DNA from 4 places in the Mesorhizobium erdmanii genome. Region 4 is predicted to be linked to each of the others. Evidence: riboswitches for the same ligand, from Rfam matches in the RefSeq annotation. Region 4 holds a riboswitch; each other region holds the start of a gene.
What was found. Region 4 has a riboswitch for cobalamin ahead of EB233_RS01995 (aromatic ring-hydroxylating oxygenase subunit alpha). Riboswitches for the same ligand answer to the same signal wherever they lie in the genome.

Region 1 (7,544 bases), 2.0 Mb from region 4:
GCCAGCGCAAGGAAACGCTGGTCGAGCGCGTCGCCTGCTCCGATATCGATACGCTCGGCGGCAAGGCGCAGGTTTTCACTTACACGCTGCCCTGGGACACCATGCATCATGTCGCCGTCGTCTTCGGCGACATCCGCGACGGCGAGGATGTACCGGTGCGGCTGCATTCCGAGGATGTGGTGACCGACGTCTTCGGCACCAGCCATCGGCTGGACGCCATCATGAAAGCGATGGGCGAGCGCAAGCGTGGCGTCATCGTCTACCTGCGCGAGGGCTCGGTCGGCGTCGCCCACCAGGAGCGCAAGCGTCCTCAGTCCGGCGACCGCGAGGATCACGAAGAGGCACGCCGGCGCGAGAATGAATGGCGCGAAATCGGCCTCGGCGCGCAGATACTCAAGGATCTCGGCATTTCCTCGATCAACCTGATCGCCTCGCGCGAGCGCCACTATGTCGGCCTGGAAGGCTTTGGCATCCACATTGCCAAGACCGAGATTATCTAGGCAGGAAGGGCTGAGCCTTCGGAAGTGTACTTGACGGCTGACTCCTAATCGTTACTCCGCAGGAGCGATGGCTGCTTCGCATCCGTCCAGGTCGCATTTGTGAGTGGCCAGGCTGCGCTGGCCGAGCAGCACCGTCGCCAGCGCGATTGCGCCCGATGCCACAGAGACCCAGAACCCGTTCTGGGCGCCGAACGCGTCAACAGCCGCTCCGGCGGCGAACGAACCGAGCGCCATGCCGATGCCGATGCCGGTGGTGACCCAGGTGATGCCCTCGGTCAGCATCGCTTCCGGCACATGGCGTTCGATCAGGCCGAAAGCCGTGATGAAGGTCGGCGAGATCGCCACGCCGCTTATGAATACGGTCAGCGCCAGAAGCGGCACGCTGTTGGCGGTGAGCGGCATCAGCGTGCCGAGTGCAACCAGGGCTACCGCGATTGCCAGCTGGCGCTGCAATGGTGCCTTCAGGTTCAGCGCGCCGACAATGATGCCGAGCACGAACGACCCCAGCGCATAGACGCCGATGACGAGGCTGGCGGCGCCGGCTTGGCCGAGCTCCTTGGTGATGGCCACGGTGCTCACTTCCGTTGTCGCGAAGGTGGCGCCGATGAAGATCAGGGCGAAGGTGATGATCTGTACGGGGCGCAGCCGGATCGCCGAGCCGCTCGAGCCCTGGTCCACCGGACGCACATGCGGTTCGGTCGATCGCTGCAGGATGAACGCCATCGAGCCGAAGGCAAGGAACAGCGTGCTCGCCAGCATGCCGGCTTCGGGGAACAGGGCGGTACTCAGGCCGACCGACAGCGATGCTCCGGCGATATAGACCAATTCGTCCGCCGCCGACTCGAAGGCAAACGCAGTGTTCATCTCGGACCGGCCGCGAAAAAGCTCGGTCCAGCGCGCGCGCACCATGGCCGGCATGCTGGGCATGGCCGCTGCCAGCAGCGCCGACAAAAACAACGTCCAAGCCGGCCAGTCCTGATTGGCCGACGCAATCAGCATGAGGAACGCGAGCACGGAGATAATTGTGGTCGGCATGACGATCCGCGTCTGGCCAAGACGGTCCACCAGCCTCGATATTTGCGGCGCCACGAAAGCATTGGCCAGCGCGAATGTCGCCGAGACGGCACCCGCCAGCCAATACTCACCGCGTGTCTGCGACAGCATCGCGACGATGCCGATCGGCGCCATCGCGATCGGCAGGCGCGCCATGAAGCCGGCGGCTGCAAAGCCTTTGGCTCCTGGGGCGCGGAAGATTTCCGAATAGGGGTTTTGCATGGGTTCCTCGACAAAGGACAATTCGACAACTACATACGAAGCGTATGAAGATTAGATAGAGCATACGCGGCGTATGTCAATTGGCATACGTCACGTATGTGGATAAGGCCAGAAGCATGCACCGACCCCGCAAGGAGATGATCGCCGAGACGCGCGCCAAGCTGATCGCCGCCGCCCGCCAGGCCTTCGGCACGACAGGCTACGCCGAAGCGTCGATGGACGATTTCACCGCATCGGCCGGACTGACGCGCGGCGCCCTCTATCATCACTTCGGCGACAAGAAGGGGCTTCTGGAGGCGGTTATTGCCGAAATCGATGCCGAAATGGCGGCTCGGGTGAATGAGGTCGCATCGAAGGCGCCGACCCGCTGGCAGCATTTCGTCGACGAATGCACGACCTATATCGAGATGGCGCTGGAGCCGGAAATCCAGCGCATCATGTTCCGGGATGGCCCGGCCGTGCTGGGCGATCCGGCGCAATGGTCGAATGCCAATGCCTGCGTCGGTTCAATGACCGATCACCTGACCGCGCTGCAGGGGGAAGGAGTGGTCGTCCCCAGCGTCGACCCGGAGACCGCCGCGCGGCTGATCAATGGCGCCAGCAGCCAGGCGGCGCAGCGGATCGCCAATTCGAACGACCCTGAAGCGACGTCGAAGATGGTGGTGGCGGCGTTCAAGCAACTGCTCGAAGGCCTGCTCAGAAAACCGGATACCCCGAGGAACTGAAATCCCGTCTGCGGCCTGGTGCGCGCCCCCGATTGACAATCTTCGGGGTGAGCGCATCCTTTGCAGCCATCTCTGAGGGGAGATTCGGGCATGTGGGATTTCGAGATCGGCAGGTCGGTGTCCATCATGATGCGGACCTGGCCCTTCATTGTCTTTCGCATGATCGTCTATTTCGGCATTACGCTGGCCTACATCGTCGCGACTGGCACCGGTGCCTCGGTCGGCTTTGGCGTCGGCCATATCTCTACCGATCCCGACGGGCCGATGTCCTTCGCCCTGTGGGGCGGGGTGGTCGGCTTTGGCGTGGTCTCGATCGCCGTCTACTGGATCCGCGAATACATCCTCTACGTCGTCAAGGCCGGCCATATCGCCGTCATGGTCCATCTGATCGATGGCCGGGATGTTCCCGACGGCCAGAACCAGATCGCCTATGCCAGGCAGGTGGTGACAGAGCGTTTCGCCGAGGCCAATATTCTTTTCGTCGTCGACCAGCTGGTCAAGGGTGCCATCCGCGCCATCACCGGCCTGCTCGGCGGCATTGCCGCCTTCCTGCCCATTCCCGGCTTGAGTGGCCTGGTCTCTTTCATCAACACGGTGATCCGCCTGTCGCTGACCTATGTCGACGAGATCATTCTCGGCTACAACATCCGCATCAACTCGTCCTCGCCCTTCGAAACCGCGCGGCAAGGCGTCGTGCTCTACGCCCAGAACGGCAAGACCATGGTCAAGAACGCCGTCTGGCTGGCGGTGATCATGTGGGGCGTGTCGTTCGTCATCTTTCTGCTGATGCTGGCTCCGGCCGCCGCAATTTTGTTCCTGATGCCAGGGCAGCTCGCCGGCTGGGCCTTCGTTCTCGCCATCGTCTTCGCCTGGGCCTTCAAGGCGGCGTTTATCGAGCCCTTCGCCATCGCCTGCCTGATGCAGGTCTATTTCAAGACCATCGCCGGCCAGGTGCCCGATCCGGCCTGGGACGCTAGGCTGGCCGAGGCGTCGTCGAAGTTCCGGGAGTTGAAGGACAAGGCGCTGGCCTCGTTCGGCGGCTCACGCTGGGGCACGGCCGGCGCGACGCGCTGATCAGCGGCGCATGCCCGCTCAACAACAAAGCCGTTGAGGCGAGACGCCGTGGATTTGAGCGGCGCTTCGCCTTGCCCGCCAAAAGTCTCGCTCATGATCAAATCGGGCAGCGGCAGGCGCCGACCCCAGCCATGCGTTTCAAGGTCCGGTTTGGGAGCGAACTCGGAAACACGGCCGACGCAGAGATAGGCGATCGGCGTCACATGCTCGGGAATGGACAGCAGGTTTTTCAATGCTTTTGGTTCGATGATGCTGACCCAGCCGACACCCACGCCTTCGGCCCGTGCCGCCAGCCAGAAATTCTGCACCGCGCAGACCGTGCTGTAGAGATCCATTTCCGGATTGTGCCAGCGTCCAAGGGGTGAGCCTTTCGAACGCTCGCGGTCGCAGGTGATGCAGATGTTGAGCGCGCTTTCGCAGATGCCTTCCAGCTTCAGCTTGCGGTAGAGCGCCTGCCGCTCTTCCACGACGGCCGGCAGCTCCTGTTCGCGCGCGGCCAGGAACAGGTCGCGCACTTCCGCCCGTCGCGCGGCATCGCGAATGACAATGAAATTCCAGGGCTGCATGAAGCCGACTGACGGCGCGTGATGGGCGGCAAGCAGAAGCTGCGCCAGCACCTCGTCTTCAAGCGGAGTCGGCAGGAAATGGCTGCGCACGTCGCGCCGCGTGAACATGGCGCGGTAAACCGCGTCGCGCGCCGCCTGTTCAAATCCGTCGCCCATTGGAGCGGTCATGGCTTCCGGCATCGCTTGTCCCCTTGCGATTCCAATCAATGTCATCCGCCTGACCATGCGGATGACGATGCCTGCCAGGCCGGTCTTCTGGCTCGGGATCAACCCGCCTCCGGTGCCTTCCCGTCATCGACAGTGGCATTTACCGGCGCGGTCCCCCTTACAGCGTTGGGCACGCCACGGAATCAAACCGTGTTCCCGATTCTCCCGCCAGAGCATTTGCTAAACAAACAGACCGGCGGGCACCAGGCAGTGGCGGCACCTTACGCCGAAGCGCCCGCGAACGCCAATCCCCGCGGCGACGCCAATGGACGCAGGTATGATTTTCCCCAGCGATCAAGCCGCAATGCATGGCCATCGCGGCGCCGGGGCACTAGATAGGAAGCATGACAACCCGTCTCTACACCCATCCGATCTTCCTTGAGCACATCACTCCGCCCGGTCACCCCGAACGGCCGGATCGCTTGCGCGCCATCGAGCGCGTGCTCGACGACGAGGCCTTTGCCGCGCTTGACCGTGTCAAGGCGCCGGAAGGCGACGAGGCCACCATCCTCTACGCCCATCCCGCCGATTTCGTCGCCCGCGTGCGCGCCGCCATTCCCGACGAGGGTATCGCGCGCATTGATGCCGACACCACCGCCAGTCCTAAGAGCTGGCAGGCGGTGATCACCGCGATCGGCGCCGCCAACGCCGCCGTCGACGATGTCTTTACCGGCCGGGCCGACAATGTCTTTGTTGCCGCGCGCCCACCCGGCCACCACGCCGAAAAGACCACGGCCATGGGTTTCTGCTTCTTCAACACTGCCGCGATCGCGGCCCGTTACGCGCAGAAGAAGCATGGCGCCGAGCGTGTCGCCGTCGTCGACTGGGACGTGCATCACGGCAATGGCACGCAGGACATTTTCTGGGACGATCCCTCGGTGCTCTATTGCTCGACCCATCAGATGCCGCTCTACCCCGGCACTGGCGCCAAGAACGAGACCGGCGCCGGCAACATCGTCAACGCGCCGTTGGCGCCGCAGACCGGCAGCGAGGTGTTTCGCGATGCCTTCCTCTCGCGGGTGCTGCCGGCGCTCGACAATTTCGCGCCTGACCTGATCATCATTTCGGCCGGCTTCGACGCGCACCACCGCGACCCGCTGGCCGAAATCAATCTCACCGAGGACGATTTCGACTGGGCGACCGGCCAACTGATGCAGCGCGCCACGCGCCACAGCGGCAACCGGCTCGTCAGCCTGCTCGAGGGCGGCTACGATCTGCAGGGACTGGCATTTTCGGTCGCCGCCCATGTCGGGCGACTGATGAAAGGATGAATTATGGCTGCTGAGACCAACGAAGACGTCAAGGCGATGAGCTTCGAACAGGCACTCGACGCGCTGGAGAAGATCGTCGATGATCTGGAGCGTGGCGACGTACCGCTCGACCAGTCGATCCGCATCTACGAACGCGGCGAGGCGCTGAAGGCGCATTGCGACCGGCTGCTGAAGGCGGCCGAGGACAAGGTCGAGAAGATCAGGCTGTCGCGCGACGGCAAGCCGGTCGGAGCGGAGCCGCTCGACGCCGAGTGACTGAAAATTGGGGCGGGAAGAAAACAGGTAGGGAGTTCAAGCAATGTGCCGAAACATCAAGACCTTGTTCAACTTCGAGCCGCCGGCCACCAATGACGAGGTGCGCGACGCGGCGCTGCAGTTCGTGCGCAAGCTGAGCGGCTCGACCAAGCCTTCCAAGCGCAACGAACATGCATTCAACCATGCGGTCGAGGCGATTGCCGCGGCGGCGCGCGATCTCGTCGATTCGCTGGAGACCAGCCAGGAACCGCGCAATCGTGAGGAAGAGGCTGAAAAGGCGAAGGCCAGATCAGCACTCCGATTTGCCTGAGAGCCAGCCATGAGCTTCTTCCCGGGGAAAGACCCTGAAGCCGGCGACGCCTTTGCCAGCGATCAGATCGAGCTGATGGTCATCCCGAACGCCAAGGACATTGGCGGCTTCGAGGTGCGCCGCGCCTTGCCGACCGCCAAGAGGCGGCTGGTCGGGCCGTTCATCTTCTTCGACCGCATGGGGCCGGCGATCCTGCGTCCCGGCCAGGCAATGGATGTCCGCCCGCATCCGCATATCGGCCTGTCGACGGTGACCTATCTATTCGACGGCAAGATCAGGCATCGGGATTCGCTGGGCACCGAAATGGTGATCCAGCCCGGCGACGTGAATTTGATGACCGCCGGGCGCGGCATCGTCCACTCCGAGCGCACACCTGAAGAACTGCGCGGCGCAGCGATGTCGATCTCCGGCTTGCAGACATGGCTGGCCTTGCCGGACGGCAAGGAAGAAGTCGCGCCGGTGTTCGAGAACACCGCTGCCTTGCGGCTTCCCGACATTGATGCCGAAGGCGTCAGCGGCCGTGTCGTCATTGGCGATTTCCAGGGGCTGCGCTCCCCGGTGAGGGCCGATGCCGAGACGCTTTATGCCGATCTCAGGCTGGCGCCGGGCGCCAGCGTAAAGATACCGGCCGAGGCGGAAGAACGCGCCATCTATACGCTCCAAGGCGAGGTCGCGATTTCTGGCGATGTCTTTCCGGCCGAGCGGCTGCTGGTCTTCCGGCCCGGCGACGAGATCATCATATCGTCGCAAGGCGGCGCGCATTTCATGCTTTTCGGCGGCGCCTCGCTCGGTTCGAAGCGCTACATCTGGTGGAATTTCGTCTCCTCGTCGAAGGAACGCATCGAACAGGCCAAGCAGGAATGGAAGACGGGCCGCTTCGACATCGTTCCTGGAGATGCGGAAGAGTTTATTCCGCTGCCGGAAAACTGATGCATGTCGCCCAAAAGTGGCACGGTTTTGGGATCACGACATGCATTAAAACAAGTGAATATCGCCCAAAAGCGGCCCGGTTTCGGGACCAGGGTGTGCACGAAAGCAAGGACTTGACAGTGCGTCGCATAGGCTGTTTCGACGCGCTGTCCTTTTGAGAGCTGGCCTGCGTTACCGACACGCATTTACTTTCGCCGGCCGGCGGCCTATCCCGCCGTTGAACAGAAAGCCCGAGCACCCGTGAACGCAACGCCGCATACGCCGCTTCTCGACAAGGTCCGCATTCCGGCGGATCTGCGCGCGCTTGACGAGAGCGAGTTGCCGCAACTGGCGTCCGAGCTTCGCCTCGAACTGGTCGACGCGGTGTCCCGCACCGGCGGTCATCTTGGCGCCGGCCTCGGCGTCGTCGAACTGACGGTGGCGCTGCACTA
Region 2 (7,544 bases), 920 kb from region 4:
GGCAACCCGAAATGCGCCTTGAAGCCATCGATCAACGTCGCCTTGGAGCATCCGGCGAGGGCGGCCAAGGCGGCGAGCTGCAGAACTTCGTCAAAGTGGGCATGGATGAAGTCACATACGTCGCGGAACCTCGGTGGCACGAATTTTGGCTCAGCAACGCGCGACCTGCCGACTTGTGCGAAGACGTGGGGCAGGAAACGGATCAGATGCTCCTCGATCTCCAGTGCCGAGCTGTGCTCATGTTCAAGCAGGCGCCAAAGCGCGCTGAGGCCGTACGCAACAGGGGCATTCTCCTGGAACGGGCTTTTGAAGTCGATCGTTCCGGGTTCGTGTTGGCCGCTGCCCTCAAGGACTTGCCGGACAAGGCCTTCGGGCATGTAGAAGATCTTCTGGCTCCAGCCAAGATCGTCACCAGCACCCCCGAAATGCGGTTCGCCGGGCGCGAAGGTCGCGACGGTGCCGCTACCGGCGTGCCAAACCTCGCCTCGGCACCAGACATCATGGACGCCTCGCTCGATCAGCCCGATCAGATACTCGTTGTGGACATGCTTGGAGAAATCCTGCCGGTGATAGTCCGCCGCCAGGTAATCGAGCCCGCCAAGGACATCGGAGTGCTTCATCACCGCACGATTGCGCGGCGGCCGGCCCGGAGGTTCAGAACGGCCACGCGCCTTTTCGCCGCATTCTATGGCGGTATCGGCCACTTGATGATCAATCCAGGTTGGTCATCACAACGATATCGTGCCGTCGTAGCGAATTTCAAACCGAAGCAGGATTAATTGACGCCCGAAGAGGGGCCTGCTGCAGGGCGGGCAGCGGGCTGGCGGGATTAATCGTGTTTCAAGCTTGGGATGTGGACCCGAGCGACTCTTGGCCGGATGGCCGATATCGAGAAGACCAAGCGTTTTTCCCCTCCGATCTGACGCATGAGGAATGGTCGCGGTAAACCGTTCCTGCCGGGCGCGGCCAAGACCGGGCGGCGCGTGGTGACGGACCTGCGCGAGGTCTTGAACGCGTTCCGCTACATGGCCCGATCGGATGGCGGCTGGCGCATGCTGTCAAAGGATTTCCCGCCCATATCGGTCGCGGTCGAGACGCCTTACGGACGCGCCCACGGACTGCGCGAACTGGCTGGAACGTCCCCCCGCCTGACGGCGAAGCAGCAGGCGCCGATCAAGGCGCTGAACGCAGAATACGCCAAAACTCGAAGCCGAGGACGAGCGTGCCAACGAACTGCCGGCCGATGTTGACGAACGGCTACCAGGGGCGGCTACGGCTGCACTCATTGTCGGCTCTTCGACGAAGTCGGACATGAGACACCGCGCTATCGGAGTGACCGCATTGTTCTGCAACGATTTTCTCATTTGGCACGACACATGCAAAGGCTCTCCCGCATGAGCGCTCCGTCAATCTCGATTGATGCGAGCAGGATTCAATCAAGGCGCAGTGCGTCGCTTCTGAAGATCAAGGAGAGAAAAGTATGGCGAGAGCGCGAATTGGCGTGGCCCGGGCAATGACAGCGGCTGTCGTCCTCATCGTGGCGGGACAGGCCGGCGCGGCAGATGTTGGGCAAGCCGCGAGCGTCCCGCAGGCAGAAGCCTGGGTCGCGGAAGCGCCAAGCCCCTGGCAGATCCGCCTGCGTGCGTTGGGGGTGATCACCGAGGATTCGGGCTATGTCAATGCGGTACCCGGCTCCGGTCTTTCTTATTCGAACACCGTGACGCCGGAACTCGATATCTCATATTTCGTCACGGACAACATCGCCGCCGAACTCATACTCGGCACCACCTATGCCAACATCGATGGCCAAGGTGCGATCGGCGGGCTTGGCAAGGTCGGCAAGGTTTGGCTGCTGCCGCCAACGGTGACATTGCAGTATCATTTTACCGATCTCGGCGCCTTCAAACCCTATGTCGGCGCCGGCGTGAACTATACGATCTTCTATCATCAGCAAGCCGGCAGCGCCGATGATCTCAAGGTCAAGAACACATTCGGCGCCGCGCTGCAGGTCGGATTCGACTACATGGTGGACGAGCACTGGGGCGTCAACTTCGACGTGAAGAAGCTTTTCCTCAAGCCCGACTTCGACGTCACTGTCGCCGGCGCCAAGCTCACAGGCAAGGCCAATCTCGATCCCTGGTTGATAGGCGCAGGTGTCACTTACCGCTTCTAATTTCGAAAGCACCCTGAAGGGGCACTCTTCGAAGTCCGCGCGCGGATCTTCCGTGCCGAGAAGTGGACCCGCGATGGTCTTGAAGGAGTTGTTGGCATGCGCGTAGAAAACGATCATTGCGACGTGATCGGTGTGCCGGCCGCTCCCACGCAACTTGATCGTCTTTCTTCTGCGATTCTGCGGCAGGGGGGGATGGCGCGAGTCTCGCTGCCAGGCGATGTGGTGACCTGGGCGGCAGCCCGTCACCAGACGCTCAGGCAGATGCTTTCCGACCAGCGTTTCAACAAGGACTGGCGACAGTGGCGGGCGCTGCAGGCCGGCGAGATTCCCGAGAATCATCCGCTGATCGGGATATGCAAAGTGGACAACATGACCACGGCGCACGGCGCCGATCACCGGCGCTTGCGCGGCCTGCTGTCCAGCAGCTTCGCGCCCAGTCGTATCGCCTTGCTGGCGCCACGGGTCGAACAATGCGTCGATCGACTCCTGGCCGAGATGGCGCAGCGCGGCGGCAGTGCCGATCTGATGAGCGAGTTCGCCGCTCCGCTGCCCACCAACGTGATCGCCGAACTCTTCGGTTTGCCGGACGAACAGCGCGAAGAGATCGTCGCGCTCACCTACAGCCTGGCCAACACCTCCGCCACAGCCGAAGAGGTGCGACAGACGCGGCAGCGCATCCCGACGTTCTTCCGTCGCCTGATCGCGCTCAAGCGGGGCCGGCTCGGCGATGATCTGGCTTCGGCCCTGATCGTCGCGCGTGACAAAGGCGAGCTCGTTTCCGACACCGAGCTCATCGACATGCTGTTCATGGTGCTCTCCGCGGGCTTCGTGACCACCGCCGGCGTCATCGGCAATGGCGTGCTGGCATTGCTGACGCATCCGCAGCAACTGCACCTGGTGCGCAGCGGCCAAGTTCCGTGGTCACAGGCGATCGAGGAGATCCTGCGCTGGGGCAGCTCAGCGGCCAATCTGCCGTTCCGCTATGCCACCCAGGACGTGGAGATCGACGGATGCATGGTCCGCCGCGGCGATGCCGTCCTGATGGCGTTCCATGCGGCGAACCGGGACGAAAAGGCCTTCGGTCCCGGCGCCGACAGGTTCGATGTCACCCGGCGGCACAACCCGCATCTGTCGTTCGGCGAGGGGCCGCATGCCTGCCTGGGCGCTGCGCTGGCGCGCCTGGAATTGCGCTGCGCCTTCCCCGCACTGTTCGGGCGGCTGGAGGATCTGGCGCTGACCATCGCCCCGGAGGACGTCGTCTACATGCCGTCTTACATCATTCGCTGCCCGCAGCGCCTGCCGGTCACCTTCCGGCCTTCCAGCGCTTAGAGAGTGCGGCATTCACCCCGGATTCACTGATTGCGAGCGGAAGACTCGACCAGTTGATTTGCCTGAGAAGCAGGCGCTCGCCGCGGTACCTGATGTCATCCCGAAGCTCGGGCAATGAGCGTCGGTCGCATACGCCCTGCCCCAGACCTCGCTTCAGCTGGCTTTTGCCGGTATCGGACGCGGCGAGCCCGAATTCTCTACCAGCCGTATGGTCGAGGCCCTTTAAAGAACCCGCAGGTGCGGAGTACAAACCGAGGCCTGCCGACTTACGTGTCCGCTGTGTTTGAGAGGAATTTAGTATTGCCCCTGTGCCTGCCGATGATCCGCCACCTGAAATCCCCTGACCTGTTTCGCGCCATCGATCGCCTGCCGGCGCTCGGCATGCCGGTTAGCCAGCGGACATTCGAGGTCCTCAACCCATCGAGCAGCGAAATGCTGGCAATACTTCCGGACATGGGTGTGGAGGAGACACGCGCTGCGGTCGACAAGGCCTACGTAGCGCAGCCTGGATGGGCGGGGCTGACCGCCCGAGAACGCAGTGACGTTCTGTGGCGCTGGCATCAGCTCATCATCGACCACGCCGATGACCTTGCCGCGATAGTGACCGCGGAAATGGGCAAACCCCTTGCCGAGGCCAAGTCGGAATTGTCGCATGCGGCGGCCTACCTGCAATGGTACGCCGAAGAAGCCAATCGCATCTATGGCGAGACGATCCCCGCACCCTCGACAGACCGTCGCATGCTGGTCATCAAGCAGCCGATCGGTGTGGTCGGCACGATTACCCCATGGAATTTCCCGGCGTCGATGGTGGCGCGCAAGATCTCGCCGGCCCTGGCGGCCGGCTGCGCGATCGTGCTCAAACCTGCTGAACAGACGCCGCTCGTGGCAGGTGCAATGTTTGCCCTCGCGCAGCAGGCCGGCTTTCCCGACGGCGTCATCAACCTGGTCTATGCGTGCGAAGGTGATGCCGTTGGACGCGAACTCTGCTCCAATCCCAAGGTTCGAAAGATCAGCGTTACGGGCTCGACCGAGGTTGGCCGGCTGCTCATGCGCCAGTGCTCCGAACAGATCAAGAAGGTCAGCCTCGAGCTCGGCGGCAATGCCCCTTTCATTGTGTTCGACGACGCTGACATTGACGCCGCGGTTGACGGCGCAATCCAGGCGAAGTTCCGCAACGGCGGCCAAACTTGCGTTTCGGCAAACCGTCTTTACGTCCAATCGAGCGTTCACGATGAGTTCGTCGAGAAGTTCGTGGAGAAAGTCCGGCACTTGTCGGTCGGCGACGGCTTCGCTGCCGGAGTGGACATCGGACCGCTCATCGACAGGCATGCTCTGGCCAAGATCGAGTCGCACATCGCAGATGCCGTTGCCAAGGGTGGGGCTATTCGATGCGGGGCCGAACGTATCGGCAAGGATGGCACCTTCTTCAAGCCCACAGTGCTTACCGAAATTTCCAGCATCATGGCGGTTGCGCAAGAGGAGACTTTCGGGCCGCTGGCGCCAATCATTCGCTTCCACGATGCCGATCAGGTTGTGCGTGAGGCCAACGACACGATCTACGGCCTCGCCGCCTATTTCTATGCCTCGAACCTCAAGCGTGTCTGGCGCGTGGCCGAGGCATTGGAATATGGCATGGTTGGCATCAACACGGGTCGTATGTCTTCGGAAGCAGCGCCCTTTGGCGGCATGAAGCAGTCGGGCATCGGGCGGGAGGGTTCTCGCCATGGCCTCGAGGACTACCTCGAAATGAAATACCTCTGCATGGGTGGGATTTGAAGCTTCTGCCTGCACGCTCGCAAGATCCGGCAATTCAGCGGGCGTGCTGAGCACCAGGCTACGGGGCAACTGGTGAGCGTTTCGCATAATCACATAGACATCTCGTTATATGGTATTGACAAGGAGCGAAGCGGCTGTGATTGTGCGCATGTCATGGTTCTCCGCGCGGCACTGCCGTAGCGGAGCTAAGAGGGAAGCCGGTGCGACACCGGCGCTGCCCCCGCAACTGTTAGCGGCGAGCCAAGCCCATTGATGTCACTGAGGCGAACGGCCTCGGGAAGACGGGCGCAGGCTTTGACCCGCGAGCCAGGAGACCTGCCACGACCAACAACGTCCACGGGCGGGGTGTCTGGTGGTCGCGGCAGCTCGGCTTCGTGCCGCCTGCTCGCGCGTTCCTTGTCCCCCGCCCCAACCATCGGGGTATGGCATGACTGTCTCTCAACAAATTCCTGTGGCAACGCTCGGCGTGCCGCGTATCGGTCGACGGCGGGGACTGAAATTCGCGCTTGAAAACTACTGGTCCGGAAAATCTCCCGCTGCCGACCTGCTCGCGACGTCGAAGGCGCTACGCGCCGCCAGCTGGAGGGAGCAGCACGATCGCGGCGTGTCGAAAATCCCGTCCAACGATTTCTCGCTTTATGACCATGTGCTCGACACCGTCGCCATGGTCGGCGCCGTGCCGGCACGATACACCTGGACTGACGGCGAGGTCCCACTCGATACCTATTTCGCCATGGCGCGCGGCAACCAAGGTCAGGCCGCTGATTGTGGACATGCCGGTGACGAGCATGCGGCCAATGGGCATGGCCTTGCGGCGATGGAAATGACCAAATGGTTCGACACCAACTATCACTACATTGTGCCGGAACTCAGGGACGACCAGAGCTTTGCCCTCTCGTCGGCGAAACCGGTCGATCATTTCCTTGAGGCCAAGGCCCTCGGCATCCACACGCGCCCGGTCCTGCTTGGACCGGTTAGCTTTCTCAAGTTGGCGAAGTCACCTGAGGAAGGTTTCAACCCTATCGCCCTCCTGCCACGGCTGCTGCCCGTCTACGAGGAGCTCCTGCGGAGGCTGAAGCTCGCGGGAGCCGATTGGGTGCAGATCGATGAGCCGGCGCTCGTGGTCGATCTGGTTCCCAACGAACGGGATGCGCTCCAATTCGCCTACTGCCGGCTGTCAAAAGCAGCACCGGAGTTGAAGATCATGGTCGCTACCTATTTCGGATCGCTGGGAGACAATCTCGAGACCGCAATTTCTCTGCCCGTGGCGGGACTGCACGTCGACCTCGTGCGCGCTCCAGAGCAGTTGGAGACCGTCGGCCGGCTCGCGCAGAAGGAACTTGTGCTCTCGCTCGGGCTGATCGACGGGCGCAACGTCTGGCGCGCGAATCTGCCTGCCATACTTGACCGCGTCAAGCCGATCGTCGCCGGCTGGCCGCTGGACCGCGTGGAGATCGCCCCGTCCTGCTCGATGCTGCATGTGCCGATCGACCTGGACATGGAGACGGCACTCGATGCGGATGTGAAGTCGTGGCTCGCCTTCGCGGCGCAAAAGACCGACGAGCTGGTCGTGCTCGCCCGTGCCCTGGCCGAAGGCCGGGACGCGGTCGCCGCCGAACTGGAGGCGTCGGCTGAGGCTGCCGCCGTTCGCGCGACATCCGCGAAGGTGCATGATCCGCTCGTCGAAGGCCGGGTCGCCGGCATCAACGTCGGCATGACGCGCCGCAAGAGTGCATTCACCGTGCGCTCCAAGCTTCAGGCCGACACGTTTGGCTTGCCCTCCTTCCCCACCACGACGATCGGCTCCTTCCCGCAAACAGCCGAGGTTCGCAAGGCGCGGGCAGCTCATGCCAAGGGCAAGCTGAGTTACGTCGACTATGAGGCGTTCCTGAAGAAAGAGATAGAAGCCGCCGTTCGCTGGCAAGAAGAGATCGGACTCGACGTGCTGGTCCACGGCGAATTCGAGCGCAACGATATGGTGCAGTATTTCGCCGAGCAGCTCCGCGGCTTCGCCTTCACGCAACACGGGTGGGTGCAGAGCTATGGCTCGCGCTTTGTGCGACCCCCGATCATCATTGGAGATGTGTCGCGACAAAATCCGATGACACTAAACTGGTGGCGATATGCCCAGTCGATGACGCCGAAGCCGGTGAAGGGCATGCTTACCGGCCCGGTGACGATCCTCAACTGGTCCTTCGTCCGAGACGACCTTCCCCGCTCAGCCGTCTGCCGACAGGTCGCGCTCGCCATTCGCGACGAAGTGAGC
Region 3 (7,544 bases), 3.0 Mb from region 4:
CCTTGGTAACCCAGCCTTCCTGCTCCTGCGCAATCATCAGCAACGGTATGATCGCCGACTGCTCGCGGCCTTTCGGGTACTTCTTGATCCACTGCTTCGCAGCCGCGGCGTTCGCCCGGTTGAAGGCGAAGGACGCTGGCTGGACGCTGGCTTCTGCGAGACGGCGGACTGACATTTAGCGATCGACCTCACCAAACACGATGTCGAGGGAGCCGAGAACGGCGGTGACGTCGGCCAGCATGTGGCCGCGGCAGAGGAAATCCATGGCTTGCAGATGCGCGAAACCTGGTGCGCGCAGCTTGCAGCGGTAGGGCTTGTTGGAACCGTCGGAGACCAGATAGACGCCGAACTCGCCTTTCGGCGCCTCGACGGCGGCATAGACCTCGCCGGCCGGCACGCGATAGCCCTCGGTGTAGAGCTTGAAATGATGGATCAGCGCTTCCATCGAGCGCTTCATCGCCGCGCGCTTCGGCGGCACCACCTTGCCGTCGAGGTTCGACACCGGGCCGGTGCTTTCCTTACCGAGCAAGAGATCGACGCACTGGCGCATGATCCGCGCCGACTGGCGCATTTCTTCCATGCGCACGAGATAACGGTCGTAGCAGTCGCCGTTCTTGCCGATGGGGATGTCGAAATCCATTTCCGAATAGCATTCATAGGGCTGCGACTTGCGCAGATCCCACGGCGAGCCGGAACCGCGCACCATGACGCCCGAAAAACCCCAGGCCCAGGCATCGGCCAGCGATACGATGCCGATATCGACATTGCGCTGCTTGAAGATGCGGTTGCCGGTCAGCAACTTGTCCAGGTCGTCGATCGACTTGAGGAACGGGTCGATCCACTTGCCGATGTCCTCGACCAGCTGGCGCGGCAGGTCCTGGTGGACGCCGCCGGGGCGGAAATAGGCGGCATGCATGCGCGAGCCGGAGGCGCGCTCATAGAACACCATCAGCTTTTCGCGTTCGACGAAGCCCCATAGCGGCGGCGTCAGCGCGCCGACGTCCATGGCCTGCGTCGTCACATTGAGGATGTGCGACATGATGCGGCCGATTTCGCAATAGAGCACGCGGATCAGCTGGCCGCGCTTCGGCACCTCGATGCCGAGCAGGCGCTCGGCGGCGAGCGCGAAGGCATGCTCCTGGTTCATCGGCGCGCAATAGTCGAGCCGGTCGAGGTAAGGCACCGCCTGCAGATAGGTTTTTGCCTCGATCAGCTTTTCGGTGCCGCGATGCAAAAGTCCGATATGCGGATCGACGCGATCGACGACTTCGCCGTCCAGCTCCAGCACCAGGCGCAAAACGCCGTGCGCCGCAGGGTGTTGCGGGCCAAAGTTGATGTTGAAATTGCGGACGGAGGTTTCAGCCATTGTGGCGCCTCAATTCGTCTTGGCTTTTTCGTCCCCGGGCAGCACGTAGTCGGTGCCTTCCCAAGGGGAAAGAAAATCGAAATTGCGGAATTCCTGCTTGAGCTCGACCGGCTCATAGATGACGCGCTTGGCTTCGTCGTCGTAGCGCACCTCGACGAAACCGGTCAGCGGGAAATCCTTGCGCAGCGGATGGCCTTCGAAACCGTAGTCGGTCAAAAGCCGGCGCAGGTCGGGATGGCCCGAGAACAGCACGCCATAGAGATCGTAAGTCTCGCGCTCGAACCAGTCGGCACCCGGGAAAACGCCGGTGATCGACGGCACCATCGTGTCTTCGTCGGCCTGCACCTTGACGCGGATGCGCACGTTCTGCTTCGGCGACAGCAGGTGGTAGACGACGTCGAAGCGCTTGGCCCGCGACGGATAGTCGGCGCCGCAGACATCGATGATGGAGATGAACTGGCAGCGCGCGTCGTCACGCAGGAAGGTCACCACTTCGATGAGGTCGCCCGGGTCGACATGGATGGTGAGTTCGCCATAGGCCAGCACCGCGTCATTGACGCGGTCGATCAGCTTCTCGCCGAGATAAGTCGACAGTTCGCTTAGGGAAGCAGCCATGGATTTACCGTTCGATCGTGCCGGTGCGGCGGATTTTCTTCTGCAGGAGAAGAATGCCGTAGAGCAAAGCTTCGGCGCTCGGCGGGCAGCCGGGCACATAGATGTCGACCGGCACGACGCGGTCGCAGCCGCGCACCACCGAATAGGAATAGTGGTAATAGCCGCCGCCATTGGCGCACGAGCCCATCGAGATGACGTAGCGCGGCTCCGGCATCTGGTCGTAGACCTTGCGCAGCGCTGGCGCCATCTTGTTGGTAAGCGTGCCGGCGACGATCATGATGTCGGACTGGCGCGGGGACGCGCGCGGCGCGACGCCGAAGCGCTCCGAATCGTAGCGCGGCATCGAGGTGTGGATCATTTCGACCGCGCAGCACGCCAGACCGAAGGTCATGAACATCAGCGAGCCGCTACGCGCCCAGGTGATCAGCGCCTCGGTCGAGGTGACCAGGAACCCCTTGTCGGCGAGCTCATTGTTGATTTCGAGGAAGAAGGGATCGTCCTCCCCCACCGGCCGGCCGGTGTTGGGATCGATAATGCCCTTCGGCTTCGGCGCGACGAGGGTGCCTGAACTGTCGTTCAATCCCATTCCAGCGCTCCTTTTTTCCATTCATAGGCAAAGCCGATGGTCAGCACTGCCAAAAACACCATCATCGACCAGAAGCCGAGCATGCCTATCTTCGAGAAGGACACCGCCCAGGGAAACAGGAAGGCCACTTCGAGGTCGAAGATGATGAACAGGATCGACACCAGGTAGAAGCGGATGTCGAATTTCATGCGGGCGTCGTCGAACGAGTTGAAACCGCACTCGTAGGCGGAAAGCTTTTCGGGATCGGGATTGCGGTAGGCCACCAGGAACGGTGCGGCCAGCAGCGCCAGGCCGACGACCAGTGCCACGCCGATGAACAGGACGATGGGCAGGTACGAACTGAGGAGTGCGTTCATGCAGCGGCTTTCCGTTGGCGCCAATCCACTTTGATTACAGCACCGGACCTTAATGCGGAAGCGTGACAGTTTAACCGCTGAACCGTTTTAAGGGCCTATGCTGCAACGCGGCGAGGGTTAGCGCAGCACTTCCAGCGAAGCAAGTCAAACCTTGTTCAAAACACCGAGCTGGACGGCATTACAGGAGAAACTGGTACGATCGGCTCCTGTTTGATTTCCTTCATTTTTTACTCCACTTTTCTCTCCTGACAGGATAGCCGCCAAAACCCTGCTAGCATGGGCTGGAATCACCATCCAAATCACCCGCAGAGTGACGTTTGCATGAAGGAAAAGATCTCGCTCGCCACCGCCCGGCGCATCGCGCTTGCCGCCCAGGGGTTTCTCGATCCCCGCCCAAGTGGCACACCCGACCGCCGCCACTTCGCCCGGGTGCTCTCGCGCACCGGCCTGCTGCAGATCGATTCCGTCAGCGCCGTGGTGCGCGCTCACTACATGCCGCTCTACTCGCGGCTCGGCCCCTACCCGCTCGCTCTGCTCGACAATGCCGCCGTGACGCGCAAGCGCACGGTTTTCGAATACTGGGCGCACGAAGCCTCGTTCCTGCCGGTCGAGACCTACCCGCTGATGCGCTGGCGCATGAAGCGTGCCGAGCAGGGCGACGAGATGTATCTGGGGCTGGCCAAATGGGGCCGCGAGCACGCCGCGTATATAGAAGAGATCTACCGCGAGGTCGTCGCGCGCGGCCCGATCGCCGCTTCGGCGCTGGAAGGCCAGAAAGGTTCGGGCGGCTGGTGGGGCTGGAGCCATGCCAAGCATGCCTTCGAATGGCTGTTCTGGGCCGGCCGCATCACCACCGCGCACCGCCGCGGCTTCGAGCGCTTCTATGATCTGCCCGAGCGCGTGCTGCCGCAGGCGATCCTCGATCTGCCGGTGCCGGCAGCCGAGGACGCGCACCGCGAACTGCTGCGAATTTCCGCCCGCGCCCACGGCATCGCGACATCGGGCGATTTGCGCGACTATTTCCGCCTGTCGCCGGCCGACATGAAGGGCCGGCTGGAGGAGTTGGTCGAGTTGGGCGAGTTGCTGCCGGTGCGTGTCGAAGGCTGGGACAAGCCGGCTTACCTTCACAAGGACGCCCGTCTGCCCCGGAAAGTCGAAGCTCGTGCCCTTCTCGCCCCCTTCGATCCCGTCGTCTTCGAACGCTCGCGCTCGGAGCGGCTGTTCGACTTCCACTACCGCATCGAGATCTACACGCCCGCCGAGAAACGCCAATACGGCTACTACGTCCTGCCCTTCCTGCTCGGCGACCGGATCGTCGCGCGCGTCGATCTCAAGGCCGACCGGCCAGCGAGCGTGCTGCGCGTCCACGCCGCCTACGCCGAGCCCGGCGCACCGCCCGAAACGGCGGCTCCGCTGTTCGAGGAACTGAAGCAGATGCAGGACTGGCTTGGCCTTGAGCGTATGGAAGTGACGCCGGCCGGCGATCTGGGCCCGGCGCTGGCCGACATCGCAGTGTCGTAAGCCCGCGTTGACACCGCCACCCGCAAAAGCCTAAATCCGATCCAGACGGTCCCTTGCCCGCAACGGCAAGGGCTAAGAGGGAATGCGGTGCGGGATGAAAATCTCAAATCCGTGGCTGTCCCCGCAACTGTAAGCGAAGAGCCAAGGCCGAAAGCCACTGGGAGGTTCCCGGGAAGGCGGCACCAAGGCGATGACCCGCGAGCCAGGAGACCTGCCGTCTGCGACAAAAGAATCCGATCGCCCGGCGGGTTTCCGGGCAAGGAGCCCGGCTTTTTGGACCAGAACAGCAGTTTTTCGGCTGGCACAGCGGATATCCGGTCCGCCAACGGCGACGCCTTGGCCGAGGTCACGGTCATTGTCTGTGCTTCCTGCCGTGACGAAACCGGCTCGGATGCCCATCCTCGCGCCGGCGAACTGCTGGCTGATGACACACGGCGAGCCGCATCGGGCGAAGTCCGCGTCCGCACCGTCGAGTGTCTCGGCAATTGCAAGCGAAGGCTTAGTGCCGCGATCCTTCGCGACGGTTGCTGGAGCTATGTCTTCGGCGACCTGACCGCGGCCAGCGGCGCCGACCTCGTCACCGGCGCCAAACTTTTCGCCACGTCGACCGACGGCCTCATCCCTTGGCGCGGCCGGCCCGATTCCCTCAAGCGCGGCCTCGTGGCCCGCATTCCTCCCCTCGACCTGTTGAAGGATTGATCATGAGCGCCTCCCTATCCCGCGTCCCGTGCACCGTCGTCACCGGCTTCCTCGGCGCCGGCAAGACGACGCTGGTCCGCCATCTCCTGGAGAACGCCGGCGGCAAGCGCATTGCCATCATCGTCAACGAGTTCGGAGACATCGGCATCGACGGCGAAATCCTCAAAGGTTGCGGCATCGACACCTGCCCGGAGGAAAATATCGTCGAACTGGCCAATGGCTGCATCTGCTGCACCGTCGCCGACGATTTCGTGCCGGCGCTCGACCAGATCCTGTCGCTGACGCCGAAGGTTGACCACATCCTGATCGAGACCTCGGGCCTGGCTTTGCCCAAGCCCCTGGTCCAGGCTTTCCAGTGGCCGACGGTGAAGAGCCGCGTGACCGTCGACGGCGTCATTGCCGTGGTCGATGGTCCCGCACTTGCCGAAGGCCGTGTCGCCAACGACATGGACGCCCTGCAGGCGCAGCGTGCCGGAGATGACAGCCTCGACCATGACGACCCGGTGGAGGAAGTGTTCGAAGATCAGATCGCCTGCGCCGACCTGATCATCCTGTCTAAAAGCGACCTTATGGACGCCGCCGGCTCGGCCCGCGCCAACGCCATTATCGGCGAACATTCCGCCCGCGCCGTGCAGGTCGTGCCGACCTCGCACGGCAAGGTCGATCCTTCGGTTCTGCTTGGGCTCGGTCTCGCCGTCGAGGATGACATCGAGAACCGCAAGTCGCATCACGACGGCGCATTCGACCATGAGCATGACGATTTCGACACCTTCATCGTCGACATCCCCTCGATCGCCAATCCGGACGAACTGGCCAAGCGCGTCGCCACTGCGGCCGAACAGGAAAACGTTCTGCGCGTGAAAGGCTTCGTAGAGGTCGGCGGCAAGCCGATGAGGCTCCTGCTGCAGGCCGTCGGCCCACGCGTCAATCACTATTACGACCGCGCCTGGACGGCCGAGGACGACCGGCGGTCGCGCCTCGTCGTCATCGGCCTCAAGGGGCTGAACCGCCCGGCGATCGAGCGTATACTCGCCGGCTGATTTTCAGGCACGGGCCGCGATGCACATTCTCACCACGACATCCGCCTCGCTCGACGATCTCGCCGAGCCGGTCGATCTGCGGCAGACCCCGGCGGATATCGTGGCGCTGTCCTTCACCGACAGCGACCTCGCCGGCCTGGCGACAGCGTGGAAGGCGGATGCCGGCCGCTTGCCGTCTATGCGGCTCGCGGCATTGCGCGACCTGCGCCATCCCATGTCGGTCGACCTCTGGATCGACAGCGTCGCCCGTCACGCCAAGATCATCCTGGTGCGCATTCTCGGCGGCTACGACTGGTGGCGCTATGGATGCGACCAGCTTGCATCGATCGCCCACGAACGCGGCATAAAACTGGCGTTGCTTCCCGGTGAAAGCCACGACGAGGATGTCAGGCTGATCGAGGCCTCGACGCTGCCGCGCGAGGAATTGGACGGTCTGCTCAGCTATTTTCGCGAGGGCGGCCCGGCTAATATGGCAGCGCTGATGCAGCGGCTGGCGGGGCTGGCCGGGTCGCAAGTGGATATCGTCGAGCCCGTCGCAGTACCAAAAGCTGGTTACTACGAGCCCAACCGCGGCGTCATCCCCCTCCCCCTTGAGGGGAGGGTCCGGCCGCAGGCCGGGGGTGGGGTCCTCTCCGAGGCGCGCCTGCCTAAAGGAGCGCCGAACCCGGTCGCACCGACCCCACCCGGCCCTGCGGGCCACCCTCCCCTCGAGGGGGAGGGAAAGGTCGTGCCGATCCTCTTTTATCGCTCGATGCTGTTGGCCGCCGACGTCGCGCCGATCGACGCCCTCGTTGAAGCGCTGCGCCAACGCGGCATGCGCGCCGTCCCCATCTTCGTCTCCAGCCTGAAGGACCCGGCGTCACTCGCCGTCGTGGAAACAGCCCTCGCCACGCTTCAGCCCGCCGCCATCATTACAGCCACGGCCTTCGCCTCAGGCGCCGAACCGGGCGTCGAAACCCTGTTCGACCGGGCCGGCGTGCCTGTCTTCCAGGTCATCGTCGCCACCACCCGCCGCGATGCCTGGGAAAACAACCAGCGCGGCCTGGCGCCAGCCGACCTCGCCATGCATGTCGTGCTGCCCGAGCTCGACGGCCGCATCCTGGCCGGCGCCATTTCCTTCAAGGGCGAGAGCGATGTCGATCCAGCCCTTGGGCACCGCGCCTTCGCCAACCGGCCGGAACCGGATCGCGTGGCGCAGGTGGCGGACCGCGTCGCGGCGTTCATCAAGTTGCGGGAGACGGCCCGGGCGTCGCGCAAGCTGGCCATCCTTATCCCAGATTATCCGAGCGCGCCGGGGCGAACCGGCTACGCCGTCGGATTGGATGTGCCGTCCAGCGTGCTGGCCATGCTGCAAGACCTCC
Region 4 (7,544 bases):
CATTTCGCCGCGGCCGCCCGGAGGATCGACGATTGGTCCGACCGTCTCGGCGACCTCGCGGCGGATCATCATGGTGGTCCGCGACCAGCCAGCCACGGTCTCGGCCTCGGGCGCGTCGGGCCGGTCGTTGCGGAAATTCCGCCAGTGACAGAAGACCCCGGCTGTCGCGGGATATTTCTCGAGATGCGCCAGTTGTCTCTCGATCTTGTCCGGCAGCCAGAGGTCGTCCGCGTCGAGCGTCGCGATGAGCGGCGTCGACAGGGCGGCGAAGCCTCGCGTCGTTGCGCTGCCAGGCCCGGCATTTGCCTGGCGCAGCAAGCGCACCGGCAAGTCCGTTCCGCCAGTCGCCGAACCAAGATCGTCGGTCGAACCATCGTCGACAACGATTACCAGTGCCGGGCGAACCGTCTGGGCGGCGACGGATCGCAGCGTCTCGCCGATCGTGCCGCTGGCGTTGAAGGCCGGAATGACGACGCCGTAGTTCCGCATGCTACAGGAAGCGCCAATTGGCGAGTTCTTTGACATCGAAGATGCCTTCGATCCCGCACAGTGAAGGGTCGGCCTTGCGCCGTTTCATCGATTTGTGGATGGCCCGCATGAATTCTCGAAGCGATGTGTCGGTCTGCTTGGTCATGTTGCCGGGGTGACGTCTATAGTACAGCGCCACGGTATCCGGCATGACGAATCTGGGGCCGCTTTCAAAGGTGCGCAGCAGGTAGTCGGTATCTTCGGCCTGGCTGAAAGCCTCGTCGAAGCCGCCGATCCGTTCGACGAGCTTGCGCGAGAAGATCGCCGCCGACAGATGAATTCCCCGCACGCTCATGAAATTGCTGCCAGGCTCGGGTTCCAGCCTATCGTCGTCGATCCCGTCGACGAGCATCATCAGGGAATAGGTAAGTTCAAGATTGGGGTCGGCATGAAAGCAGGCGATATCGGCCCTGAATCGTCCGGCGGGCGAGACATCGTCCGAATCGAGGAACGACACGAGCTCCGTTTCCGGCTTGAGCAGCTTGAGACCGGCATTGCGGGTTCGGGTCACGCCCATGTTTTCCTGCCGGAACAGGCGGATGCAGGGGTTCTTGGCCATCATCGAGCGCACGGCCTCCACCGACCCGTCGGTCGAGCCGTCATCGATGACGATGATATCGAGATCGGCGGCATCGCGCTGCCGCACCAGCGAGCGCAAGGCCGCAACCACATAGCGTTCGCGGTTGTAGACAGGCATGATCACGCTCAACTTCACGGGACGCCTCGCGTCAGAAAATCCGCAATAGTGCCGGCAATCTCCTCGGGATGCGTTCCCAGGGACAAACGGTAGCTTGGCAGCAGGCGGGTTAGATCGCCGAAGAAGCGGAAACCGCTTTCACGTTCCCCCGGCATCTGCATGATGCCCGACGGTGCCAGTGCTATCATGGCGTCTCGACGCGACACTGGCATGATCGAACTCGTCTCGCCGCCGCCGATATGTGGCACCACCAGCGCAACGATGTCCAGCGCTGCCGGCACCGGCCGGGCCGCGATGTCGGCAATGTGAAACGTGTGCTTGCCCTGCCAGTTCAAGGGCCTCTCGGTCCCCAGCCGCTGCCTCAAGCCCAGCCGCTCGAAACCTTGCGGATCCTGCTTAAGCGTTGAAAACAGCGGCCGCGCGGTCACGCCGGCGGCGAGATCGATCAGCACGTAGTCATCGCCGACGCTGTCGAGCCCATTGAGCAGGCCGGCGGCGACCGTACCGGATTTGCCGGCGCCGCCCGCGCCGGCCAACAGCACGCCCTTGCCATCGGCGCCGAGCGTGCCGGCATGGGTCAGCCGCATGCCGCGCGCCGCATATTCCCAGTGCAGGAAGGCCCGTAGCGGCGCTGTCGGCTCCCAGGGCGGAAAAGCATCGGCCGTGGCCATCAGCTGCACGCCGACGCGGCGTTGCGGATCGTAGACCTGCCAGAAATCCAGATCGTGAAAATAATGGCCACGCAGCCCGGTCTCGGCGAGCCGTTCGGCAAAACCGTATTCGGTGAAATGCGCGTCGCCCCACCGTGCCGGCTCGGGAATGCCGTCAATGCCAGGGTGAACCGTGAAGACGCGGCATGCCGACGGTTCCGTCTGGTCATTTTCGGCTTCCACAAAGGCGTGGCCGAGCGCCTCCGCAAGCGCACCGGGACCGACATGCGCTGTCAATTCCAGCCGGGGCAGGCGGACCGTTCGCGTGGCCGGATAGTGCGTGGCTTCAGTGGCGGTGACGAGATACCGGGCGTAGTCCGGCAAGGTTTCGAGCGTGACGCGCGGCATCCTGCGCCCCTCTATCTCAAACGCGGCCGGCTCGTCAGGACGCCTGTTTGACCGCCGGCCAGCCGAGGGGTTCCTCGACCTCATGGATGGGATCCACGATGATCAGGTCGGCGAGGTCGTCGTGAATGCTCACGGTAAGTGGTTCGCTGGTTGCGGCAAGCTCGGCAGGCAACTCGCCCGGCAGCGGTTGCGCCGCAGCTTCCGAACGCACCAGCAACTCCAGTTCGAGCAATTGCGATATGAAATCGCCGAGCTCAGCAGCGTCTATTGTCGAGCCGCCGGCGGCCAGCCCGATCAGGGCCTGGGCGTCGACCCCGGACGAGAGTGCCTGCCACACCCTGCTGCCGGAATCGGAGAAGCCGAAATATTTGCCATTGGCAAGGTTGAGCACCACGGCCTCGCCATCGAAGGATTCGAAGACGATATCCCTGCTCGCAACCGCATAGGCGTCGCAATCACGCATCATTGTTGCCCCGCTTCGCGATCCCGCCCCTACCCGGGATCGCGTCCACTGACAACGCCTGTAAACGCTCGGTTCTTCGTTGGCAAGGTAACCGATGCCGTCGAGACGCCGGTCATCGATCAGGGTCTGAGCGGATTACGCCTCGATTTCGAGCGCCGACAGTGGCTTCGAGCAGCAGGCGAGGATGAAGCCGTCGTCGATCTCGTGATCGAGGATACCGCCATTGTGGCTCATCTCGACGGCGCCGGAGACTTTCTTCACCTTGCAGGTTCCGCATAGGCCGAATTCGCAGGCCGCCGGTATCCGCACGCCCGAGGCGCGCGCCGTCTGCAGCACGGTCTGGCCGGCGACGCATTCGGCGTCGACATCCGAAAGCGCGAAGCGGATCGCTGTCGCGGCTTCGACGGGAACAGTCACGCTGTCCGGCGCGGCGAACGGCGCCGGGACTTCCTCCACCGCGGGTGCGGCAAAGCTCTCCTGGTGGTATTTCGTCATGTCGAAGCCGGCGGCTTCCAGCATGCCGCGCACGGCGCGCATGAAGGGGTCCGGACCACAGCAGAAGATCTCGCGTTCGCGGAAATCGGGCGCCAGCAGCGGCAGCCGGATGGCATCGATCCGACCCATATGGCCGTACCAGCCCTCGCGGCTTGACCGTTCCTCGATCATGAAGCCGAGCGACAGGCCAGGCATATGGCCGCCGAGCAGTTCGAGCTCCTTGCGGAAGATGATCTCTTCGGCGCGCCGCGCGCAGTTGACGAAACCGACATCGGTCCATGGCGCGCAGTCGTTCAGCCAGCGCAGCATCGACATCATCGGCGTCACGCCGGAGCCGGCCGAGATGAACAGATATTTGGCCGCCGGGTGGCTGTGCAGCGAAAAGTCACCGCTCGGCCCGTAAGCCTTGACATGCGAGCCGGGCACCAGATGATCGAACATCCAGCGCGTGCCGATGCTGCCGGCCTGCGCCTTGACCGTCACCGCGATCGAAAATGGCCGCGATGGCGAGGACGAAAGCGTATAGGTGCGCATCAGCGGCCCATCGGATGTCGGCAGTTCCAGCGTCACGAACTGGCCCGGCTTGTAGCGGAACCAGGTCTGGTTGTCGGAGCGGAAGGTGAAGGTCCTGACGTCAGGCGCTTCGTCGCTGACGCCGATCACTTCCAGCACCTGCAGCCTGTCGTTCCAGGGCGCCATCTGGTCGAGATGGCGATAGAGGCCAAGATCCGTCATCGCATTCATCCCTCAACCTCTCAGGCCACACTGCGCAGGGCCGGCCGGCCATCGTCGGCAAGTCGCGGGCCGATGAAGCGGGCGTACCAGTCGACGAACTGGATCACACCGCCCTCATGCAACTCCGAATAGGGGCCGGGCTCATAGGCAGGCGACAGAATGCCGAAGGCATTTTCCTCGACGATGCGGCGGTCCTGGTCGTTGGTCTCGGTCCAGACATGGGTGAGTTCGGCAAGATCGTAGTCGACGCCTTCGACCGCATCCTTGTGGACCAGCCATTTCGTCGTCACCGCCGTTTCGGTGGCGCTGATCGGGAGTACGCGGAAGGTTACGGCATGGTCGATCAGGATATGGTTCCAGGTTGTCGGGTAGTGATAGTGCATCAACGTACCGATGCGGTCGGCGGAGACCGTGTCGGAGAGGTTCTTCTTCACCGCCCGCTTGCCGGTCATCGTGTAGCTGACCGCGTCACGCAGCAGCGGCGCGCGGGTGGCGCGGTATTGACCGGCGGGGTCGATGCGGAATTTGCTCGGCAAGCCGTCGGCCTCGCATTTGGCCCAGTGCGCCAGCATTTCCGGATCGCTGTCGGCGCCCTGCACGCCGGTCACCGTCGGAGCTTCCGGGAAGGTCTTGCACAGTTCCGGGTGATTGCCGGCGCAATGATAGCACTCGCGGTTGTTTTCCCAGACCAGCTTCCAGTTGCCCTTTTCGACGATCGTGCTCTCGAAAGCGATTTTTGCTTCATTCAAGCGGTGCGGCTTGAGATAGGGTTCGATCATCGCCCGCATCGGTGCGAAGTCGGCGGGCTCCTTGGCCAGGCAGATGAAGATATAGCCGGCCACGCTTTCGCAGGCGACCGGCTTCAGGCCGAACTGGCTCTTGTCGAACCCATCGGCCATCTGGCGGGCAAACAGCAGTTTTCCGTCAAGCTCATAGGTCCACTGGTGATAGGGGCAGACCAGTTTGGCGGCCATTCCCTTGTCGGTGTTGCAGACGCGGCTGCCGCGATGGCGGCACGAATTGTGGAAAGCGTTGATCTTGCCCTGCTGGTCGCGCACCAGCACGACCGGATAGTCGCCGATCTGCACGGTGATGAAGCTGCCGGGCTTCGGCAGTTCGCAATCATGGCCGATGAACAGCCAGTCGCGGTACCAGATCAGCTCCATGTCGAGCTTGAAGAAATCGGGATCCGTGTAGAAGGGCTGTTCAAGCGAGAATCCGTCCCTGCGGCCGCTCAAGAGCCTCAGCATGTCGTTGCGCGTATCCATGTCCTGTCCTCGTGTCTAAGGACTGACTATGGTGGTGATTGAGGAAGGATCGGGCGCGGGGCGGCAAAAGCCGGGCGTGCGCCATCCACCTCTTGACCGCCCACCGCGATCAGTCGAGTTCAAAAAATCGCGGGCTGGTTTCCGGGCTCTGGAGTTGTCCTTGCGGACGATCGCGACACCTTCCCAGGCTTTCGCCCAGTGGTCTCCCGTTGCGACTTGAACTCCACCACCGTTGCGGGGGCAGCGCCGGATTCTGACCGGCTTCCCAATTCTCCGCTCCATCGTCACGAAGCGGCACCTGAGATGACTTGATCTAATCACGACAGCGTTTGCGACATCGGCATGAAAGCGACATCGCATCCATGTGGCGCGACACGCATGCGCCCATGATCCGATCAAGAGGGCGGTCGCGAAAATCGTCTTGCTGCCGGCGGTGCCGGCTATCGAAGTCGCCCCCGGAACGGGAGCAAAACGGTTAACGGTTTCGAAAAGTGACTATTAGCAGATTCTAAAATCGAACCGAACGGTTCGTTTCTGTTGACGGTGCGTGCAGGACGGTGTGAACGCTGAGCTTCGGATACAGTTGGTGATCGCGCTGCTGCTTTTGCCTAAAAGTTTGATATCAAAAACAAAAACATCTGCGTTGGAAGGTCTTGGTACAATTTCAAGTGGTGGATTCTTGGTCCACACGGAACAACTTCGTGATTGGAAACGGCAGGCTGGCTCTCCCACATCGGGGCGGTCCGAACGACGCGATTTTTAATCCCAAGACACGCCGCTAGACGGACGGAAAAAATACTGGAGTACCCAAAATGAAAAAGATTGTTCTCACTGCCGCCGCCCTTCTGGCCATTTCCGGCAGCGCCTTCGCTGGTAGCGACCACTATGGTTCGAATGCCCCCGCAGCCACTGCTGCTGTCGACAGCTCGTACACCGCTTCGACCAAGAAGTCGGAACCAGCTGCCCAGACGCCTGCCACGGGTGCCGACCACAACCTCTTCGGCAACAACTAATTGCCGATCTCCAGCAGGCGGCGGGCTTGGCTCGCTGCCCTGGCGAACTCGAAGAATTCAGGAGACTTGAAATGAAAAAGATCATGCTTGCTGCCGCCGCCGTTCTGGCTATCTCCGGCAGCGCTTTCGCCGGTAGCGACAACTACGGCTCCAATGGCGCCAACCAGCCCGCTGCTACTTCGACCGACGGCTCGTACACGGCTTCGATCAAGAAGTCGGAGCCGGCTGTCCAGGCCCCTGCTCAGGGTGCCGACCGCAATCTCTTCGGCCGCTAACAGCCGATTCCGGGAGCTGCTGCTTGCGCCGTTGCTCCCGTGACACTCAAAATTCAGGAGACTTGAAATGAAGAAGATCATCCTTGCTGCCGCCGCCGTTCTGGCCATCTCCGGCAGCGCTTTCGCCGGCAGTGACAATTACGGCTCCAATGGCGCCAACCAGCCTGCCGCGACTTCGGTTGACAATTCGCGCACGGCTTCGATCCGTGAAAGCGGCTCGCCCGTCTACAAGCTGCTCAATTCGTCGGGCGACGTACAGAAGTCGGCACCCCAGGGCGCCGACCGGAACCTCTTCGGCCGCTAACAGCCAAAGTCGATTCTAAAAAAGAGCGGCGGGCATTGCCCGCCGCTCTTTTTTGCGTTGTCGACGCGACGCGCGCTTTAAGCCGCCTTTGCTTCCGCTTCATGCAGCGCGAAGGACCGCCCGTCGGTGTCGAAGATATGCAGGTCCTCGGCATTGGCGCTCAGCCGCAATGTCGAGCCGCGCTTGACCTCGACATTGCCTGGCAGCTTGGTCACCAGCGGCAGGTCGGCGCGACCGATGTCGACATAGACCAGCTGAACCTCGCCGAGCTGCTCGACATAGTCGACCGTTCCCTCGAACAGGTAATCCGCACCGGTGGCGACCATCAGGTCCTCCGGCCGCACGCCGAAACTTACCGCCGCACCCTTGGACGAGGCCGGCGTCGCAATCGGCACCGTTGCCTTCCGTCCCCCGACATGGCTGACGACGGTAGGGTTGCCGGTCTTGTCGATCGTCGCCGGCAGGATATTCATGGCTGGCGAGCCGATGAACTGGGCGACGAACAGATTGCCGGGCTTCTTGTAGAGATCCATCGGCGTGCCGACCTGCTCGATATGACCGTCCTTGAGCACGACGATGCGGTCGGCCAGTGTCATCGCCTCGACCTGGTCGTGGGTGACGTAGATCATCGTCGTGTTGGGCATCGATTCCTTCAGCTTGGCGATCTCGATACGCGTGGCGACGCGCAGTGCGGCATCGAGGTTCGAC

Region 1: it holds a riboswitch for cobalamin, as region 4 does, so the genes downstream of both, bluB (5,6-dimethylbenzimidazole synthase) here and EB233_RS01995 (aromatic ring-hydroxylating oxygenase subunit alpha) in region 4, are expected to answer to the same signal.
Region 2: it holds a riboswitch for cobalamin, as region 4 does, so the genes downstream of both, metE (5-methyltetrahydropteroyltriglutamate--homocysteine S-methyltransferase) here and EB233_RS01995 (aromatic ring-hydroxylating oxygenase subunit alpha) in region 4, are expected to answer to the same signal.
Region 3: it holds a riboswitch for cobalamin, as region 4 does, so the genes downstream of both, EB233_RS16510 (DUF1636 family protein) here and EB233_RS01995 (aromatic ring-hydroxylating oxygenase subunit alpha) in region 4, are expected to answer to the same signal.

Annotation. Positions count from the first base shown of each region.
Region 1 covers NZ_CP033361.1:5,086,277-5,093,820, reverse strand. Annotated here, with positions in the region: gene ribB (3,4-dihydroxy-2-butanone-4-phosphate synthase) at 1-500, shown strand, start outside; gene EB233_RS24825 (MFS transporter) at 552-1,775, opposite strand; gene EB233_RS24820 (TetR/AcrR family transcriptional regulator) at 1,892-2,500, shown strand; gene EB233_RS24815 (hypothetical protein) at 2,591-3,574, shown strand; partial or broken gene bluB (5,6-dimethylbenzimidazole synthase) at 3,694-4,296, opposite strand; cobalamin riboswitch at 4,369-4,570, opposite strand; gene EB233_RS24805 (histone deacetylase family protein) at 4,692-5,618, shown strand; gene EB233_RS24800 (exodeoxyribonuclease VII small subunit) at 5,622-5,873, shown strand; gene EB233_RS24795 (DUF2277 domain-containing protein) at 5,917-6,183, shown strand; gene EB233_RS24790 (pirin family protein) at 6,193-7,113, shown strand; gene dxs (1-deoxy-D-xylulose-5-phosphate synthase) at 7,354-7,544, shown strand, end outside.
Region 2 covers NZ_CP033361.1:6,123,464-6,131,007, forward strand. Annotated here, with positions in the region: gene EB233_RS29460 (AraC family transcriptional regulator) at 1-704, opposite strand, end outside; gene EB233_RS29465 (transposase) at 927-1,250, shown strand; gene EB233_RS29470 (OmpW/AlkL family protein) at 1,481-2,173, shown strand; gene EB233_RS29475 (cytochrome P450 family protein) at 2,270-3,502, shown strand; gene EB233_RS29480 (NAD-dependent succinate-semialdehyde dehydrogenase) at 3,821-5,278, shown strand; cobalamin riboswitch at 5,416-5,615, shown strand; gene metE (5-methyltetrahydropteroyltriglutamate--homocysteine S-methyltransferase) at 5,730-7,544, shown strand, end outside.
Region 3 covers NZ_CP033361.1:3,405,069-3,412,612, reverse strand. Annotated here, with positions in the region: gene EB233_RS16540 (NADH-quinone oxidoreductase subunit E) at 1-175, opposite strand, end outside; gene EB233_RS16535 (NADH-quinone oxidoreductase subunit D) at 176-1,366, opposite strand; gene EB233_RS16530 (NADH-quinone oxidoreductase subunit C) at 1,376-1,981, opposite strand; gene EB233_RS16525 (NuoB/complex I 20 kDa subunit family protein) at 1,986-2,567, opposite strand; gene EB233_RS16520 (NADH-quinone oxidoreductase subunit A) at 2,558-2,923, opposite strand; gene EB233_RS16515 (winged helix-turn-helix domain-containing protein) at 3,245-4,444, shown strand; cobalamin riboswitch at 4,474-4,677, shown strand; gene EB233_RS16510 (DUF1636 family protein) at 4,718-5,143, shown strand; gene cobW (cobalamin biosynthesis protein CobW) at 5,146-6,183, shown strand; gene cobN (cobaltochelatase subunit CobN) at 6,203-7,544, shown strand, end outside.
Region 4 covers NZ_CP033361.1:444,198-451,741, reverse strand. Annotated here, with positions in the region: gene EB233_RS02020 (glycosyltransferase family 2 protein) at 1-489, opposite strand, end outside; gene EB233_RS02015 (glycosyltransferase family 2 protein) at 491-1,243, opposite strand; gene EB233_RS02010 (serine kinase) at 1,240-2,283, opposite strand; gene EB233_RS02005 (PqqD family peptide modification chaperone) at 2,318-2,746, opposite strand; gene EB233_RS02000 (FAD-binding oxidoreductase) at 2,882-3,976, opposite strand; gene EB233_RS01995 (aromatic ring-hydroxylating oxygenase subunit alpha) at 3,997-5,244, opposite strand; cobalamin riboswitch at 5,360-5,561, opposite strand; gene EB233_RS01990 (DUF680 domain-containing protein) at 6,057-6,257, shown strand; gene EB233_RS01985 (DUF680 domain-containing protein) at 6,329-6,532, shown strand; gene EB233_RS01980 (DUF680 domain-containing protein) at 6,600-6,836, shown strand; gene EB233_RS01975 (ABC transporter ATP-binding protein) at 6,914-7,544, opposite strand, start outside.